Regions from separate parts of the Pantoea sp. SGAir0430 genome, predicted to be linked through region 1. Evidence: riboswitches for the same ligand, from Rfam matches in the RefSeq annotation. Region 1 holds a riboswitch; each other region holds the start of a gene.
The links. A riboswitch is a leader RNA that binds a small molecule or an ion and turns the genes downstream of it on or off. The one in region 1 is predicted to bind thiamine pyrophosphate.
Positions count from the first base shown of each region.

Region 2: it holds a riboswitch for thiamine pyrophosphate, as region 1 does, so the genes downstream of both, E7738_RS20115 (FAD-dependent oxidoreductase) here and thiB (thiamine ABC transporter substrate binding subunit) in region 1, are expected to answer to the same signal.
Region 3: it holds a riboswitch for thiamine pyrophosphate, as region 1 does, so the genes downstream of both, thiC (phosphomethylpyrimidine synthase ThiC) here and thiB (thiamine ABC transporter substrate binding subunit) in region 1, are expected to answer to the same signal.

Region 1 is NZ_CP039427.1:2,252,160-2,257,725, forward strand. It holds gene E7738_RS10870 (MFS transporter) at 1-688, opposite strand, end outside; gene sgrR (HTH-type transcriptional regulator SgrR) at 942-2,603, shown strand; TPP riboswitch at 2,674-2,767, shown strand; gene thiB (thiamine ABC transporter substrate binding subunit) at 2,814-3,800, shown strand; gene thiP (thiamine/thiamine pyrophosphate ABC transporter permease ThiP) at 3,776-5,386, shown strand; gene thiQ (thiamine ABC transporter ATP-binding protein ThiQ) at 5,370-5,566, shown strand, end outside.
Region 2 is NZ_CP039428.1:249,082-254,647, forward strand. It holds gene E7738_RS20090 (ABC transporter permease) at 1-121, opposite strand, end outside; gene E7738_RS20095 (ABC transporter ATP-binding protein) at 105-821, opposite strand; gene E7738_RS20100 (HesA/MoeB/ThiF family protein) at 818-1,786, opposite strand; gene E7738_RS20105 (thiazole synthase) at 1,797-2,555, opposite strand; gene thiS (sulfur carrier protein ThiS) at 2,559-2,756, opposite strand; gene E7738_RS20115 (FAD-dependent oxidoreductase) at 2,740-3,684, opposite strand; TPP riboswitch at 3,811-3,930, opposite strand; gene E7738_RS20120 (6,7-dimethyl-8-ribityllumazine synthase) at 4,096-4,533, shown strand; gene E7738_RS20125 (hypothetical protein) at 4,704-5,381, shown strand; gene E7738_RS20130 (RES family NAD+ phosphorylase) at 5,374-5,566, shown strand, end outside.
Region 3 is NZ_CP039427.1:2,671,243-2,676,808, forward strand. It holds gene nfi (deoxyribonuclease V) at 1-583, opposite strand, end outside; gene hemE (uroporphyrinogen decarboxylase) at 586-1,653, opposite strand; gene nudC (NAD(+) diphosphatase) at 1,693-2,466, opposite strand; gene E7738_RS12715 (Rsd/AlgQ family anti-sigma factor) at 2,555-3,061, shown strand; TPP riboswitch at 3,213-3,313, shown strand; gene thiC (phosphomethylpyrimidine synthase ThiC) at 3,405-5,327, shown strand; gene thiE (thiamine phosphate synthase) at 5,327-5,566, shown strand, end outside.

The DNA of each region.
Region 1 (5,566 bases):
ACGCCCACATCACCACCGAGGCGATAAACAGCAGCCGCACCTGGCTGTCTTTCCACGGGCTGAGCTGCATCAGCACCTGCTCCGGCGTGGCGGCGATGCGCGGCACCGAGGGCAGCGTGCGCCAGATCAGCAGCATACTCAGCAGAAAAATCACCGCCGCCACGCAGAACAGCGTGACGAAGCCGTAGTTGAGCGCCAGCGCGAACGACAGCGGCGGCCCAATCACCCACGCCAGCGACAGCTGCGCGCGCATCACCGAACTGAACATCACTACTTCACGCGCCGACTGATCGGCATATTCACGCGCCAGCGCGAAGATCTGCGGAATCGCCACGCTGGCCAGCGCCGACAGCAGCACGCCGAGGGTGATGAGCGTCAGATAGTGACGGTTAAAGGCAAACAGTAGCGCGTTGGCCACCGCCATCAGGCAGCAAAACAGGATCAGATGACGGCGATCGCCACGGTTATCCGAACGCTTCGCCATCAGCAGGCTGATCACGATCCCGGCGACGGCGTTGATGGTAAAGAACAGGCCGACCCAGAACGGCCGCACCTGCACCTCGCGCGTCAAAAACAGGCTGAGCGTTGGCGCCTGTAACGCCCCCGCCACGCCGACCATAAACGACACCGCCATAAAGGAGAGGTAAACCGGATTCAGGCGGCGCGGCCGCGGTAACAGCGATTTCATGCAGAAATCCCTTTGAGGAAAAAGACCGGGAAAAAACAGCGTAGAAGATTCCACAGCAAAACGAAAAAAGCCAGCAGAGAAAAACTCCGCTGGCGGTGAAATTGCACCCTACTCAGAAAAGGTTCCACGTCGGCGGAACCGCTGGCAGAGCGCCATTCATTGCTGAATGCCTCCCGCTCTTCCATTGCCCGCCAGTATGCCTCTAATATGGGGCAGGAAAAACTGAGCGAAGTCGAGAAGGAGTTCCCCTTTTATGTCCTCTGCGCGTCTGCAACAGCAATTCATTCGCCTGTGGCAACACTGTCAGGGCCAGGATCAGGAAACCACGCTGAGCGAGCTGGCTGAACTGCTGCACTGCTCACGCCGCCACATGCGTAACCTGCTGAACGCCATGCAGGCGGCGGGCTGGCTGATCTGGCAGGCTGAAGCCGGTCGCGGTAAACGCTCGCTGCTGAGCTTCTGCTATACCGGACTGGCGCTACAGCAGCAGCGCGCCGAAGACCTGCTGGAGCAGGATCGCATCGACCAGTTGGTGCAGCTGGTGGGCGATAAAAACCAGGTGCGGCAGATGATTGCCGCGCACCTTGGCCGCAGCTTTCGCCAGGGCAAGCATATTCTGCGCGTGCTCTACTACCGGCCCCTGCCTAACCTGCTGCCCGGCTCGCCGCTGCGCCGTTCAGAAACCCATCTGGCGCGACAGATATTCAGCGGCCTGACGCGTATAAATGAGGAAAAGGGGGAAATCGCCGCCGACATTGCCCATCACTGGCAGCAAACCTCTCCGCTGCACTGGCGCTTCTTCCTGCGGCCGGCAATCCGCTTTCATCATGGTCGCGAGCTGGAGATGGAGGATGTCATCGCCTCGCTGGAACGGGTGCGCAGCCAGCCGCTGTTTTCGCATATCGACCAACTGCACTCGCCGGCGCCGTGGACGCTGGATATCCATCTCAGCCAGCCGGACTGCTGGCTGCCGTGGCTGCTGGCCAGCGTCAGCGCCATGATTCTGCCGCGTGAGTGGCCGACGCTGCGCCACTTCGCCCGTCAGCCCATTGGCACCGGTCCGTACAGCGTGGTGCGCAATCAGCAAACCCAGCTGAAAATCGCCGCGTTTGATGACTACTTCGGCTACCGCGCGCTGATTGATGATGTCTCGATCTGGGTGCTGCCGGAGATCAGCGATGAGCTGGTCTACGCCGGTGTAAAACTGGAAGGCGAAAACGACGACGAAAAATCGGAAGAGAGTCGTCTCGAAGAGGGCTGCTATTTTCTGCTGTTCGATCAGCGCTCTGAACGCGGGCGCGATGCCGGTTTCCGCCGCTGGGTGAGCGATCTGCTTAACCCTATCGCGCTGCTCAATCATGCCGGCGTCGGCTATCAGCGCTACTGGTTCCCGGCTTATGGTCTGCTGCCGCGCTGGCACCATCGGCGCGATATCACCCCAGCCCACAAGCCCGACGGCGTGACCCAGCTGACGCTCAGCTGGTACAGCCACCACGTCGAACACGAGGGCATCGCCAATGCGCTACGGCCGCTGCTGGCGCAGCAGGGCGTCGAGCTGATTACCCGCGAAGTGAGCTACGAAAGCTGGTTCGACGGCGCGGGCGAGAGTGACATCTGGCTGGGCAGCGTCAACTTTACCCTGCCGCTCGACTACGCCCTGTTCGCTCAGCTCTACGAGCTACCGCTGATGCATCACTGTATCCCGCTGGACTGGCAGGCCGACGCCGCGCGCTGGCGTGAGAAAGCGCTGCCGCTGGCGGAGTGGAGCAAACAGCTGGTAAACAGCGACTATCTGCATCCGCTGTTTCATCACTGGCTGCTGCTGGAGGGCCAGCGCAGCATGCGTGGCGTGCGGCTGAACACGCTCGGCTGGTTTGACTTCAAGTCCGCCTGGTTCGCCCCGCCGGAGCTGTAAAAAGGGCAGCATGAGACAACACGACCGGCAGGTGAACCTTTCGCGTTGTCATGTAAATGTCTAGAATATGTCGTTCTCAACGGGGTGCCGGTTAACTGGCTGAGAGAGACCCGTCGAACCTGATCCGGCTCGTACCGGCGTAGGGATTTGAGATGCTCCGCCCTCAGATCCTTTGCGACGCAACCTTACCTTCCCCTTAAGGAACGCAAAGTGTTAAATAAAGTTCTGCCCCTGTTGCTGCTGATCGCTGCGCCGGCTCTGGCGGCCAAACCCGTCCTCACCGTGTATACCTACGACTCGTTCGCCGCCGACTGGGGCCCCGGTCCTGCAGTGAAAAAAGCCTTTGAGGCCCGGTGCGGCTGTGAGCTGAACTATGTGGCGCTGGAAGATGGCGTATCGCTGCTTAATCGCCTGCGCATGGAAGGAAAGAACAGCAAGGCCGACGTGGTGCTGGGGCTGGACAACAACCTGATTCAGGCGGCGGAAAAAACCGGCCTGTTCAGCAAAAGCACGGTGGATACTCGTGCACTACAGCTGCCGGACGGCTGGCACAGTGACACTTTTATCCCGTTTGATTACGGCTACTTTGCGTTCGTTTACGACAAAAACAAGCTGAAGAATCCGCCGCACAGCCTGAAGGAGCTGGTCGAAAGCCCGGAAAAATGGCGGGTGATTTATGAAGATCCGCGCACCAGCACGCCGGGGCTCGGTCTGCTGCTGTGGATGCAGAAAGTGTACGGCGATGATGCGCCGGCGGCCTGGCAGAAGCTGGCCAGCAAAACCGTGACCGTCACCAAAGGCTGGAGCGAAGCTTATGGTCTGTTCCTCAAAGGCGAAAGCGATCTGGTGCTGAGCTACACCACCTCGCCGGCTTACCACATTATTGAAGAGAAAAAGGATAACTACGCCGCCGCGCCGTTCAGCGAAGGCCACTATCTGCAGGTAGAAGTGGGCGCGCAACTCGCCAGCAGCAAACAGCCGCAGCTGGCGCAGCAATTCATGCAGTTTATGGTGTCGCCAGCGTTTCAGAGCACCATTCCTACCGGCAACTGGATGTATCCGGTGATCAAAAGCGATTTACCCGCCGGTTATCAGGCGTTACCGGTGCCCGCGAATGCGCTGCAATACACCCCGACAGAGGTGGCTGACCATCGCGCGGCGTGGATTAGTGCGTGGCAGCGCGCCGTCAGCCGCTGATGCCCGGCTGGCTGCTGCCCGGAGCGCTTAGCGCACTGCTATTGTGTGCGGTCGCGCTGCTGGCGCTCGGTGCCCTGCTGCTCGCCGCGCCGGCCACCGACTGGCGCGCGCTGCTCAGCGATAGCTATCTGCACCATGTGCTGGCGTTCTCCTTTGAACAGGCGCTGCTGTCAGCGCTGCTCTCGGTGCTGCCAGCCATTCTGCTGGCCCGCGCGCTCTATCGCCGCCGTTTTACCGGCCGCACCCTGCTGTTGCGCCTGTGCGCCATGACGCTGGTGCTGCCGGTGCTGGTCGCCGTATTCGGTCTGCTGAGCGTCTATGGGCGCAGCGGCTGGCTGGCGCAGCTGTGTGCCACAGTCGGTATCGACTATCACTTCTCGCCCTATGGCCTGCAGGGCATTTTGCTGGCGCACGTGTTTTTCAATCTGCCGCTGGCGACGCGCATGCTGCTGCAGGCGCTGGAGAGCATTCCTGGCGAGCAGCGCCAGCTGGCGGCTCAGCTCGGTCTGCGCGGCTGGTCGCTGTTTCGCCTGCTGGAGTGGCCGTGGCTGCGCCGTCCGCTGCTGCCAACGGCAGCGCTGATCTTTATGCTGTGCTTCGCCAGTTTTGCCACCGTGCTGGCACTGGGCGGCGGTCCGCAGGCCACCACGCTGGAGCTGGCCATTTATCAGGCGCTTAGCTTTGATTACGATCCCGGCCGCGCCGCGCTGCTGGCACTGTTGCAGCTCGGCTGCTGTCTGCTGCTGGTGCTGCTTAGCCAGCGCTTCAGTAAAGCGATTCCGGCCGGTAGCCAGACGGTGCGCGGCTGGCGCGATCCGCAGGATTCCTGGCGCGCACGCGTCGCGGATACGCTGCTGATTACGCTGGCGCTGCTGTTACTGCTGCCACCGCTGGCGGCGGTGCTGGTCGACGGCTTACGCGGCGGCATTGCCGGCGCGCTGCAACAGCCCGCGCTGTGGCAGGCCACGTGGACGTCGCTGCGTATCGCACTCGGTGCCGGTGTGCTGTGCGTGCTGCTGACCATGATGCTGCTGTGGAGCAGTCGCGAACTGCGCCAGCGTCAGCAGCGCTTCGCCGCGCAGGCCATGGAACTCAGCGGGATGCTGATTCTGGCGATGCCGGGCATCGTGCTGGCGAGTGGGTTCTTCCTGCTGTTCAACGCCACCGTTGGCCTGCCGCAGCGTGCCGATGCGCTGGTGATCTTTACCAACGCGCTGATCGCCATCCCCTACGCCATGAAAGTGCTGGAAAATCCGATGCGCGATCTCAGCGCGCGCTACGCTCAGCTGTGCGCCTCGCTGGGCATCAGTGGGTTTACTCGCCTGCGGCTGATTGAACTGCGGGCGCTGAAACGTCCGCTGGCACAGGCGCTGGCCTTTGCCTGCGTGCTATCGATTGGGGATTTCGGCGTGGTGGCGCTGTTCGGCAGCGCCGATTTCCGCACCCTGCCGTTTTATCTGTTCCAGCAGATTGGCGCCTATCGCGGTGCCGATGGCGCGGTGACCGCGCTGCTACTGCTGCTGTTATGCCTGCTGCTGTTTACGCTGATGGAAAAATTACCGGGTCGCCATGCTGACACTGAATAACCTTACTTATCTCTACCAGCATCTGCCGATGCGCTTCAGCTTTAGCGCACAGGCTGGTGAACGTCTCGCCATTCTCGGCCCGAGCGGCGCGGGCAAAAGTACCCTGCTGAGCCTGCTCGGCGGCTTTCTGCCGGTGAGTCAGGGCAGCCTGCTGATCGATGGCGTCGACCACACCCGCAG
Region 2 (5,566 bases), on a different replicon from region 1:
GAGCCTCCAGCACCGCCTGCGGTGCCGGCAGCAGAAATGCCGGTACGCCGTTGTGGCGCGCCAGCAGCCACACGCCCAGCACCACCGCGATCAGGTAGATACCACTACTCAGCTTTTTCATAGGAATTTAGTCGGGAAAAGAGTTCGGCCTGCGCCTGCAGCAGTCCGGCATCATTGAGCGCGCGCGGCACCGTACCTGCCGGCACAGGCCAGTGCGTCACCTGCAGCGGCTGGCCGTGCAACAGCAGAATGTCATCGGCCATGCGGCAGGCTTCCAGCGGATCGTGGGTCACCAGCAGCACCGTTTTGCCGCGCAGCAGCGTCGCGGTCAGCGTTTGCAGCTGGTGTTTGGTCATCACATCCAGCGTGGCGAACGGCTCATCCATCAGCACCTGCTCGCGCTGCGCATACAGCGTGCGCGCCAGCGCGACCCGCTGCCGCATGCCACCCGAGAGCTGTGAGGGCGCGGCTTGCGCCTCGTCTTCCAGTCCCACCTGTGCCAGCAAGTGGTGCGCCCGCACGCGGTCCGGCTTCGCACCGCTTAGACGCGCCGTCAACATCACGTTCTCCAGCACCGTCAGCCACGGATAGAGCAGATCCTGCTGCCCCATCCATGCCACGTGCTGCGCAATACCGCTCAGGCTGCCCTGCTGCGGCTGCACTAAGCCGGCCACCAGACGCAGCAGCGTGCTTTTACCAATGCCGCTGCAGCCCAGCAGCACCGTGGTTTTGCCGCCGCGCAGTTGCAGATTGAGCCGATCGCATAGCTGTTTTTCGCCCCAGGCAAAGCTCACCTGGTCAAAGCGGATGTCCTGCGTCATGGCCGGCGCGCCGCCAGAATCGCCAGCTGATTAAAGCCGCGCTGCGCCAGCGCGCTGGCCGCCTGCGCCGCCCGGATGCCGCTGGCGCAGACCAGTACGATGCGGCGATCCGCCGGTGGCTGCCAGGCGTCCAGTTCGTGCGGCAATACGCGCTCAACCCGATCGGCCACGCTGGCAGGCGCCTCTTCGCAGCTGCGCAGCTCCACAATGCAGTCTCCGGGTTGTAACAGGTGAGCATCAATAAACGGCACGCCGGGCTGGGCCGGTTCCTGTGCCGCATCAAAGCGGAACGAACGAAAGTGCCAGCTGACGAAGTCACAGTTGACCATGCAGCCGAGCGGTGAGGGTTGCAGCCAGAGCAGTACGCTGAGCGCCATCTGCGCCTGCATCGCCCCCAGCGCCGCCACGGCCGGGCCCATCACGCCAGCGGTGTTACAGTTAGCTGCGGAGGCGGGCAGCTGCGGAAACAGCGCACGGTAGCTCGGTGCGCCGCCGCAAAAACCGCCAGCATAGCCCTGACGACCCAGCACCGAGGCGCTAATCAGCGGTATGCCTGCCTGGAAACAGGCATCAGACAGTTGGTAAGTCACCGCGAAGTTATCGGCGGCATCAATCACCAGATCGCACCCCGTCAGCGCCTGCGCGATATTGCTGGCGCTCAGCGCCTCGGGCATCGCTTCGATTTGCACCTCAGGATTACGCTGCTGCAAAGCCTGCTGCGCCGCCACAGCTTTGCTGCGCCCCACATCCTGCAGGGTGAACAGCGTCTGGCGATGCAGGTTATGCAGCGCGACCTGATCGTCATCGTACAGACACAGCTGACCGACGCCCGCGCCCGTCAGCTGAGGCAGCAGCGTGGCGGCCAGCCCACCGGCACCGGCTACCAGCACGCGGGCGCGAGCCAGTTTCTGCTGCCCGACGACGCCAATTTCCGGCAGCATCATCTGGCGTTGGTAGCGTTCCATTGCGCGCTCCTTAGTTCAGGTTAGCGAGGCCGAAGATCGGCGTTGAGGCCACGGCCATATCACGCTTCTCCATCAGCCCGGCATCGCGCGCGCCCTGCCCGGCGGCGATCGCCTGGCTGAACGCGCGCGCCATCGCCACCGGATCGCCCGCTTTCGCCACGGCGGTATTGAGCAGGATGGCATCGAAGCCCATCTCCATCGCCTGCGCTGCCTGTGACGGCGCGCCGATGCCGGCATCAATGATCAGTGGAATATCGCTGAACCAGGCTCGCATCGCCCGCAGCCCGTCAATATTTCGCAATCCCTGGCCGGAGCCGATGGGCGCGCCCCACGGCATCAGCAGTTCACAGCCGGCGGCCAGCAGTTTTTCACCGACTATCAGATCCTCCGTGGTGTAGGGAAACACCTGGAAGCCGTCGGCGCACAGAATGCGTGCCGCTTCGACCAGCGCGAACGGATCGGGCTGCAGCGTGTCGGCATGACCAATCACTTCCAGCTTGATCCACGGCGTGTTAAACAGCTCGCGCGCCATGTGCGCGGTGGTGACGGCCTCTTTGACCGTGTGGCAGCCAGCGGTATTGGGCAGCACGCGCACATTCAGGCCGGTCAGCAACTCGCGAAACGCCGCGCCCGCCGTGCCTTCGCGGCGCAGGCTGACAGTGATAATTTCGCTGCCGGAGGCAGCGATCGCCTGCTGCAAAATCGCCGGTGAAGGGTAGCCTGCGGTGCCGAGCAGCAAGCGTGACTGCGGCGTGAAATCGTAAAACATCGCTCAGCCTCCCTGCATCGGTGACAGGACTTCCAGCTGCCAGCCTTCCTGCAACTGCAGGCTGGCATACTGACTTTTCGGCACAAAATCGCCATTGCAGGCGGTGGCAACACAGGCCGCATCGATTTGCTGTTCGATCAGCAATTCGCTGAGGCTGGTGGCCTCAGTCCTGATGGTGCGGCCGTTAAGCTGAATATTCATGGCTAACCTCCCCGGACAGGCGCTGCATCAGCTGTTCTGCCATCATTGGTGCCAGCAGAAAACCGTGACGATACATGCCGTTAAGATAAAAAATACCGTTGTGATAGTGGATTTCCGGCAGATTAGCCGGCCATGCCGGACGCAGACCGCTGCCGCTTTCGATGACGCGCGCTTCCGCCAGCGCCGGATGGAGGGTGTAGGCCGCGCTGAGCAGTTCCATCATGGCGCGCGCGCTGATAGCGCTGGCATCGTCGCTTTCGATCATGGTGGCACCGAGCATGAAGTGGCCGTCGCGACGCGGCACCAGATAACAGGGAAAACGCGGATGGAGCAGACGAATCGGCCGGGAAAATGTCACCTCATGACTCTGCAGGATCAGCATTTCCCCACGCACCGCGCGCAGGCCGGAGAGCTGCGCTCTGGCATGGATACCGCGACAGTCGATGATCCGGCCCGATGGCTGGCGCGCATCAAAGCGGACACCGCGCTGCAGCAGTTTGTCACGCAGTTCAGCCAGCGCACGGCGCGGATCGAGATGTGCTTCGCGCGGGAAAAACAGTCCGCGCGCAAACCGGTTTTCCAGCGCCGGTTCAAGCGACGCCGGATCAACCCATTGATGCGCCGTCGTCATGCGCGCGAAGCGGTTTAACTCCGGGTTATCACGCGGCGGTGCCAGCACTAACGTACCCTGATGCACCACGCTGCTGAAGCGCGTTTGCCACCAGGCCGCAGCATGCTGGCCGAGGGTAATCACCTCCGCTGGCGCGCTTTCTGCTTCACACCACGGCGCCAGCATGCCACCGGCAAACCACGAGGCAGGCTGACGCGCTTCATCATCAATGACCTCGACGGTTTCGCCGCGCTCAGCCAGTAGCGTGGCAACACAAAGCCCGGACACGCCGCTACCGAGCACGCTCCAGCGGCTCATGAACAACGTTCCGGTAAATAATCTGGGAAATTCACATCGGCCTCTCAGTGATAACTGAGACCCGCAGATACAGGTGAAGGGAATCGACGCCAGCGATCGGGCTCGCCTTTGCGCCAGACGGCTTTGCACATGAGCCGTCAGTCTTCCTACGCCAGTATCAACTGGGTCAGGTTCAAAGGGTCGCTAAGCCGCGCAGTGCGCTATTAGCCTCTCAGTCTCTCAGGCGAGACTCCCCCGACGCGTCTATTTGTATTGCAGGCGCTGGCTGGCGTCAAGCAGCACGTTAACCGCACTGCCCGCGTTGTGGATCAAAATTGCAACATATGGTATACCAAACGGATAGTGGGCAGATGATAAAAAAGACTTTTTTATTATTCACTTATAAATTTTTCAGCTAATCATGGAAGCATTATGAATAAGTTTCGTGTGGCTTTTATCAAAGCAGGATGGCATCAGGCGATCGTGAACAACGCGCTGGTGGGATTTGAGCAGGAACTGGCAGAACAAGGCGTCGAAAATACATTAACAAGCTATGACGTACCCGGCGCGTTCGAAATGCCGCTGCTGGCTAAACGCCTGGCCGAAACCGGCAAATTTGATGCGATTGTCTGCGCCGCGCTGGTGGTCGACGGTGGCATCTATCGCCATGACTTTGTCGCTCAGGCCGTCGTCGATGGCCTGATGAATGTGCAGCTCGCCACCAATGTTCCGGTGTTTTCGGTATCACTCACTCCGCACAATTTTCAGCCGGTCGACGCGATTGAAGCGTTCTATACCGAACATTTTATTAAAAAAGGCAAAGAAGCCGCCCGCGCCGCCCTGATGATTCATCAGCTACAGATCGACTAACCTCAAACGGATTGTTAGCTTTTCCCACTTTTAACAATCCGTTTCCTGCAGTGTGCTCCCTCTTACCTCTCGCCTCTTGCTTACTTAAAGCAGCACCGTCAATGCCATTGCAAGTTATTCGGGATATCTTTAAAATCAGATAACCTAAATAACCTTGCGGGAGTTAACTGATGGTTAGCGATAAAGATCACACCGGAGTTTCTGCACTGACAGGTACCCCGCAGGAGATTCAGGGTCGGCTGTCAAAATCACATGCCAGTCACGTTGTTGCCATTACTTTCGACCATCCAGGCGATGCGCTGACGCTGCGCAACCTGTCAGAAAATCTTTCCGCAATCGCTTCATCCATGTTTGCAATTTTTCAGCAGCGGCAGCGGCAGGAATCGCTGGAGCAACTGGCCAGTGCGATGTTACCGCGCGTGCCAGCTTCGCCTCATTTACTCAAAGAAGCGGCGATGTTACTAGAGGCGCGCAATGCCGTGCTGGAGAGCGGAAACTGGCTCAGCGCCGCAGAAGTGGCGCAACTGGCAGGGTTGAGTTCCACAAATCCGAGCGCTCAGCCGAATAAATGGAAAAAAAGCGGCCAGATATTTGCCATCAATCACAATGGGATAGATTATTTCCCCGATTATGGCCTGGATCGCGACACGCATTTTCGCCCGGTTAAACCACTGGCTCAAATCCTCAGGATTTTTGCCGGACACAAAGACAGTTGGGCTATCGCATTGTGGTTTCTGTCGAATAACAGTTTCCTTGCGGGCAAACGGCCACAGGATCTACTGCTAACCGAAGCGCAACGCGTCATCGACGCCGCTCTGGATGAAATGGAAGGAATAACGCATGGATAAGCGCAGCACTGCGGCGCAACCTGATGATTTATCAACTCTGCCTGTTATTACTGCCGAAGAAGGTGCGCCATTGCCAGGCGCTTTACTTCAGCTGTCATTTATTACGCTTTCAGCAGGAAGCATTCTGCACCGGGTCCATCTGTCGCATTATGCCGCCAACCAGTTCAATCCCGGAGTGAAAGGGA
Region 3 (5,566 bases), 420 kb from region 1:
CAGCCATGCAGGCCTCAACCCAGTGCAGTGCGCTATCGAGGCTGACGCGGTGGCCGGTTGAGACAAACAGCGGGTTGCAGCGCGTCTTGCTGCGCCACACCCAGGCAATCTGCTCGCCTTTATCCATCAGCGGCTGACGACTGCCCGGTGCCGCATCCAGCTCAGCGAAACGGCCGCACAGGCGCTTTTTCGCTACGCCGATGGTTGGCACATCCAGCAGCGAGCCGAAATGCGCAGCAACGCCCAGCCGGCGCGGATGAGAGATGCCATGGCCGTCGACGAACAGCAGATCGGGCCGCTGCGACAATTGCTGCCACGCCGCCTGCAGGGCTGGAATTTCGCGAAACGAGAGAAAACCGGGGATGTAAGGCATGGTGGTCGCGACACGCGCGATGCGATGCTCCACCAGCGTTAATGAAGGGTATTCGAGGATCACCAGGGCGGCGCGCGTTACCTCGCCGCCCTGTTCAAAACCAACATCGGCGCCGCCAATGAAGCGCGGCGGCAGTACGTCAAAATCATCCTGCCGCACCACGCTGGCGGCGAGCTGTACCTGTTGCTGTCGTAGTGCGGCTAAATCCATGCTTATCCCTGATGATATGGTCGTGATAACCGATGCACCGCCTCCACAAACACGCCAGCGTGCTCTGGCGGAACATCCTGATGAATCCCGTGACCGAGGTTGAAGACGTGGCCTTCGCCTGCGCCAAAGCCTTCCAGAATCCCCGCCACTTCCTGCTCAATTCGTGCAGGGGGTGCATACAGCATAGACGGATCCATGTTGCCCTGCAGCGCGACTTTATCGCCCACGCGGCGCCGCGCTTCGCCAATATCAGTGGTCCAGTCAAGGCCCAGCGCATCACAGCCGGTGGCCGCCATCTCTTCCAGCCACTGGCCGCCGCCCTTGGTAAACAGGGTGATGGGCACGCGTCGTCCTTCGTTCTCATGCAGCACGCTGTCGACGATTTTGTGCATGTAATAGAGCGAGAATTCGCGATAGTCGCGCCCGGTCAGCACGCCGCCCCAGGTATCAAACACCATCACCGACTGCGCACCCGCTTTAATCTGCGCGTTGAGGTAAAGGATCACGCTCTCTGCCAGCTTATCCAGCAGCGCGTGCAGCGTCTGCGGCTCGGCATACATCATCTTCTTGATTTTGGTGAAAGCCTTGCTGCTGCCGCCTTCTACCATGTAGGTTGCCAGCGTCCACGGGCTGCCGGAGAAACCGATCAGCGGCACTTCGCCTTTGAGGTTGTGACGGATGGTGCGCACCGCATTCATCACGTAACCCAGCTCCTGCTCCGGATCCGGCACCGGTAGTTTATCCACATCGGCACGGCAGGCGATGGGGTGAGAGAAACGCGGGCCTTCGCCGGTCTCAAAGTAGAGCCCCAGGCCCATCGCATCCGGAATGGTCAGGATATCGCTGAAGAGGATCGCGGCATCCAGCGCATAGCGGCGCAGCGGCTGCAGGGTAACTTCGCACGCCAGCTCCGCGTTCTTACACAGCGACATAAAATCACCGGCCTCAGCGCGCGTGGCTTTGTATTCCGGCAGGTAACGCCCGGCTTGTCGCATCATCCATACCGGGGTGATATCCACCGGCTGGCGTAACAGGGCGCGCAGATAACGATCGTTCTTCAGTTCACTCATAATGGGCTCTCTCATGCTAAGGCCGGCAGTGTAGCATTTTCACGCCGCGCTGGCGCGACACAGCGCAACCGTATCTTCAATCAGCCGGCGCGCCACAGTGCCCGGCGGCGGCAACAGGGGCAGATCGTCGTAGCGATACCAGCCAGCATCCAGCAGCTCTTTACCATCGTGCTGCAGCTCGCCGCCATCGTACTCCGCCATGAACGCCATCATCAGCGAGTGCGGGAACGGCCACGGCTGCGAGGTCACGTAACGCACATTTTTTACCCGCACGTTGCTCTCTTCCATCACCTCGCGGGCCACCGCCTGCTCCAGCGTTTCACCGACTTCGACAAAACCGGCCAGCACGGTGTAGATGCTGTTGCGATGGCGTGCATGGTTTGCCAGCAGGATCTCCTCACCGCGACGAATCGCCACAATGATGCAGGGGGCGATTTGCGGATAGTAGCGCTCGCGGCAGTGGCTGCACAGGCAGGCAAATTCGCGCTTGCTGTGCTGCATTTCATGGCCGCAATAGCCGCACCAGCGATGCGAACGGTAGAACTCAGCCAGCTGCACGCCGCGCCCGGCGAGCTGAAACAGACCGACATCTTCGTCAATCAGCTGGCGCACCGAGGCCATATTGTCCGGACGCGCTTCGCATACCAGCCAGACGTTTTCGCCCTGCCACTCGCCAATCACTCTGCCGCTGCTGCCGGTCAGGCCAAACTCGCCGGATAAGCCATGCGGCAACTCGCCTTGCGGCAACCAAAGTTTCTGCGCGGAGCTGACAATCCACCAGCCAGCGTCTACGCTTGAGATCTCACGTTGCATCTTAATCGTTGTCCTTAGCGTCAAATGGCACGCTGAAATCCTGATGTTAAGTGTGTAATAAACAACTATAACTCACCTGGAGCCCCGTATGCTTACCCAGTTAGATAACCTGACCGAGCGTGTAGGTGGCGGTAATGAATTAGTCGACTCATGGTTGCGCGCCCGTCGACAGCTGCTCGTCACCTATTACGAGTTAATTGGCATGAAGCCGAACAAAGAAGCGCTGACCGCGCTGGATGAACAGGCGCTGGATGCGTTTTGCCATCGTCTGGTGGACTATCTCTCTACCGGCCACTTCAGCGTTTACGAGCGCATCATCAGCGAGATGTCCGGCGACAGCCCGATGATTGCGGCGGCGCAGATCTATCCGGCGCTGGAAGGCAATACTGAACGGCTGATGCAACTGTATGACAGCCATCTGCAGCAGGCCATTAATGACGACAACTGCGTGGATTTCCAGCAGGCGCTGTCAGAAGTGGGCGAAGCGCTGGAGTCACGCTTTACGCTGGAAGACAAACTGATTCAGCTCGCCTGGGATAACCAGCTGGCGCGCCCGCCGGTGGCCAACGACAGCACCATTGCTCGTCCGGCCTGAACCGCTGCAGTTGTAAAAGACTTGTTATTCTGGAAAAGCCCTTTTATGCTGAATGGGCTTTTTTATTGTCTTTTTAACGACAATCCACAATCAAACTTTGCGATATAAGCGCAGCGTGCAGCAGTCAGTAAAGTCGCTTATCGCGTAAAACGTAAACTTGTCGGAGTGCCCTTAGGGGCTGAGACCGTTAATTCGGGATCCGCGGAACCTGATCAGGTTAGTACCTGCGAAGGGAACAAGAGTAGATGTGATCAGCACGGTGCAGTCAGGCGCCCGGCACCGTTTCTGTTACTCCTTCCGGACTCCGGACAAGCAGCTTCCCCTTGTTTTCAGGAAACTTGCTATGTCTGATGCTAAAACCTCACGTCGTGAACAACGCGCGCAGGCGCAAAAATTTATCGATTCGCTCCAGGGAACCGCCTTCCCTAACTCCAAACGGATCTGGATCAGCGGCAGCCGCGCGGATATCCGCGTCCCGATGCGCGAAATTCAGCTCAGCCCGACGCACACCGGCGGCAGCAAAGATCATCCGCAATACGCAGAAAATGAACCGGTGCCGGTGTATGACACTGCCGGTGCCTATGGCGATCCCCACGCGACCATCAACGTGCATCAGGGTCTGGCAAAATTGCGCGCCGGCTGGATCGCCGAACGCAACGACAGCGAAACCATCAGCGCACTCAGCTCAAGCTACAGTCAGCAGCGGCTGGCGGATGACGGGCTGGATCATCTGCGTTTTGAACACCTGCCGCTGCCGCGCCGGGCCAAAGCGGGTCGCCGCGTCACGCAGCTGCACTATGCGCGTCAGGGCATTATCACGCCGGAGATGGAGTTCATCGCGCTGCGCGAAAACATGGGACGTGAGCGTATCCGCAGTGCAACGCTATTACAGCAGCACGCCGGTCACGGCTTTGGTGCGCAGCTGCCGGAGAATATCAGCGCCGAATTCGTGCGCGCTGAAGTGGCCAGCGGCCGCGCCATCATTCCTGCCAACATCAATCACCCGGAATCGGAGCCGATGATCATCGGCCGCAATTTTCTGGTGAAAGTCAACGCCAACATCGGCAACTCGGCGGTAAGTTCGTCGATTGAAGAGGAAGTGGAAAAACTGGTGTGGGCCACGCGCTGGGGGGCAGATACCGTGATGGATCTGTCGACCGGCCGCTATATCCATGAAACGCGCGAGTGGATTTTGCGCAACAGTCCGGTGCCGATCGGCACGGTGCCAATCTATCAGGCGCTGGAAAAGGTCAACGGCATCGCAGAAGATCTTAACTGGGACATTTTCCGCGATACCCTGCTGGAACAGGCTGAGCAGGGCGTTGATTACTTCACCATTCACGCGGGCGTGCTGCTGCGCTATGTGCCGATGACCGCACAACGGCTGACCGGCATCGTGTCGCGCGGCGGCTCAATCATGGCGAAGTGGTGCCTGTCACATCATCAGGAAAACTTCCTCTACCAGCATTTCCGCGAAATCTGTGAAATCTGCGCCGCCTATGATGTCGCGCTATCGCTCGGTGATGGTTTACGTCCCGGCTCGATTCAGGACGCCAACGACGAAGCCCAGTTTGCCGAACTGCGTACCTTAGGCGAGCTGACGCAAATCGCCTGGCAATATGATGTGCAGGTCATGATTGAAGGCCCCGGTCACGTGCCGATGCAGATGATCCGCCGCAATATGACCGAGCAGCTGGAACACTGCCATGAAGCGCCGTTTTATACGCTGGGCCCGCTGACGACCGATATCGCGCCGGGCTACGATCATTTTACCTCCGGGATTGGCGCCGCCATGATCGGCTGGTTTGGCTGTGCGATGCTGTGCTACGTCACGCCGAAAGAGCACCTTGGCCTGCCGAATAAAGAGGATGTTAAGCAGGGGCTGATTACCTACAAGATCGCCGCGCACGCAGCCGATCTGGCTAAAGGCCATCCCGGCGCGCAGATCCGCGACAACGCCATGTCGAAAGCTCGCTTCGAGTTCCGCTGGGAAGATCAGTTTAATCTGGCACTCGATCCGCATACCGCGCGGGCCTATCACGACGAAACCCTGCCGCAGGAATCCGGCAAAGTGGCCCACTTCTGTTCCATGTGCGGCCCCAAATTCTGTTCAATGAAAATCACCCAGGAAGTGCGCGAATTTGCCGCCCGCCAGCAGGCTGAAGCCCAGCCGATAGCGCTGGGCATGGCGCAAATGTCCGATGCCTTCCGTAGCCGTGGCGGCGAGCTGTATCACGCCGCCGATGCCCTGAAAGAGGAAAAATGATGACTGAAGCCTTCCCTGCCACCGCGCCAAAACTGGGGCTCTATCCGGTTGTCGACAGCGTGTTGTGGATTGAACGCCTGCTGGCAGCCGGCGTGCGCACCCTCCAGCTGCGCATCAAAGATGGCGATGATCGCCAGATTGAAGCCGCAGTACGCGATGCCATCGCCCTGGGCAAACAGTACGGCGCGCGGCTGTTTATCAACGATTACTGGCGCTTAGCGATTAAGTACAACGCTTAT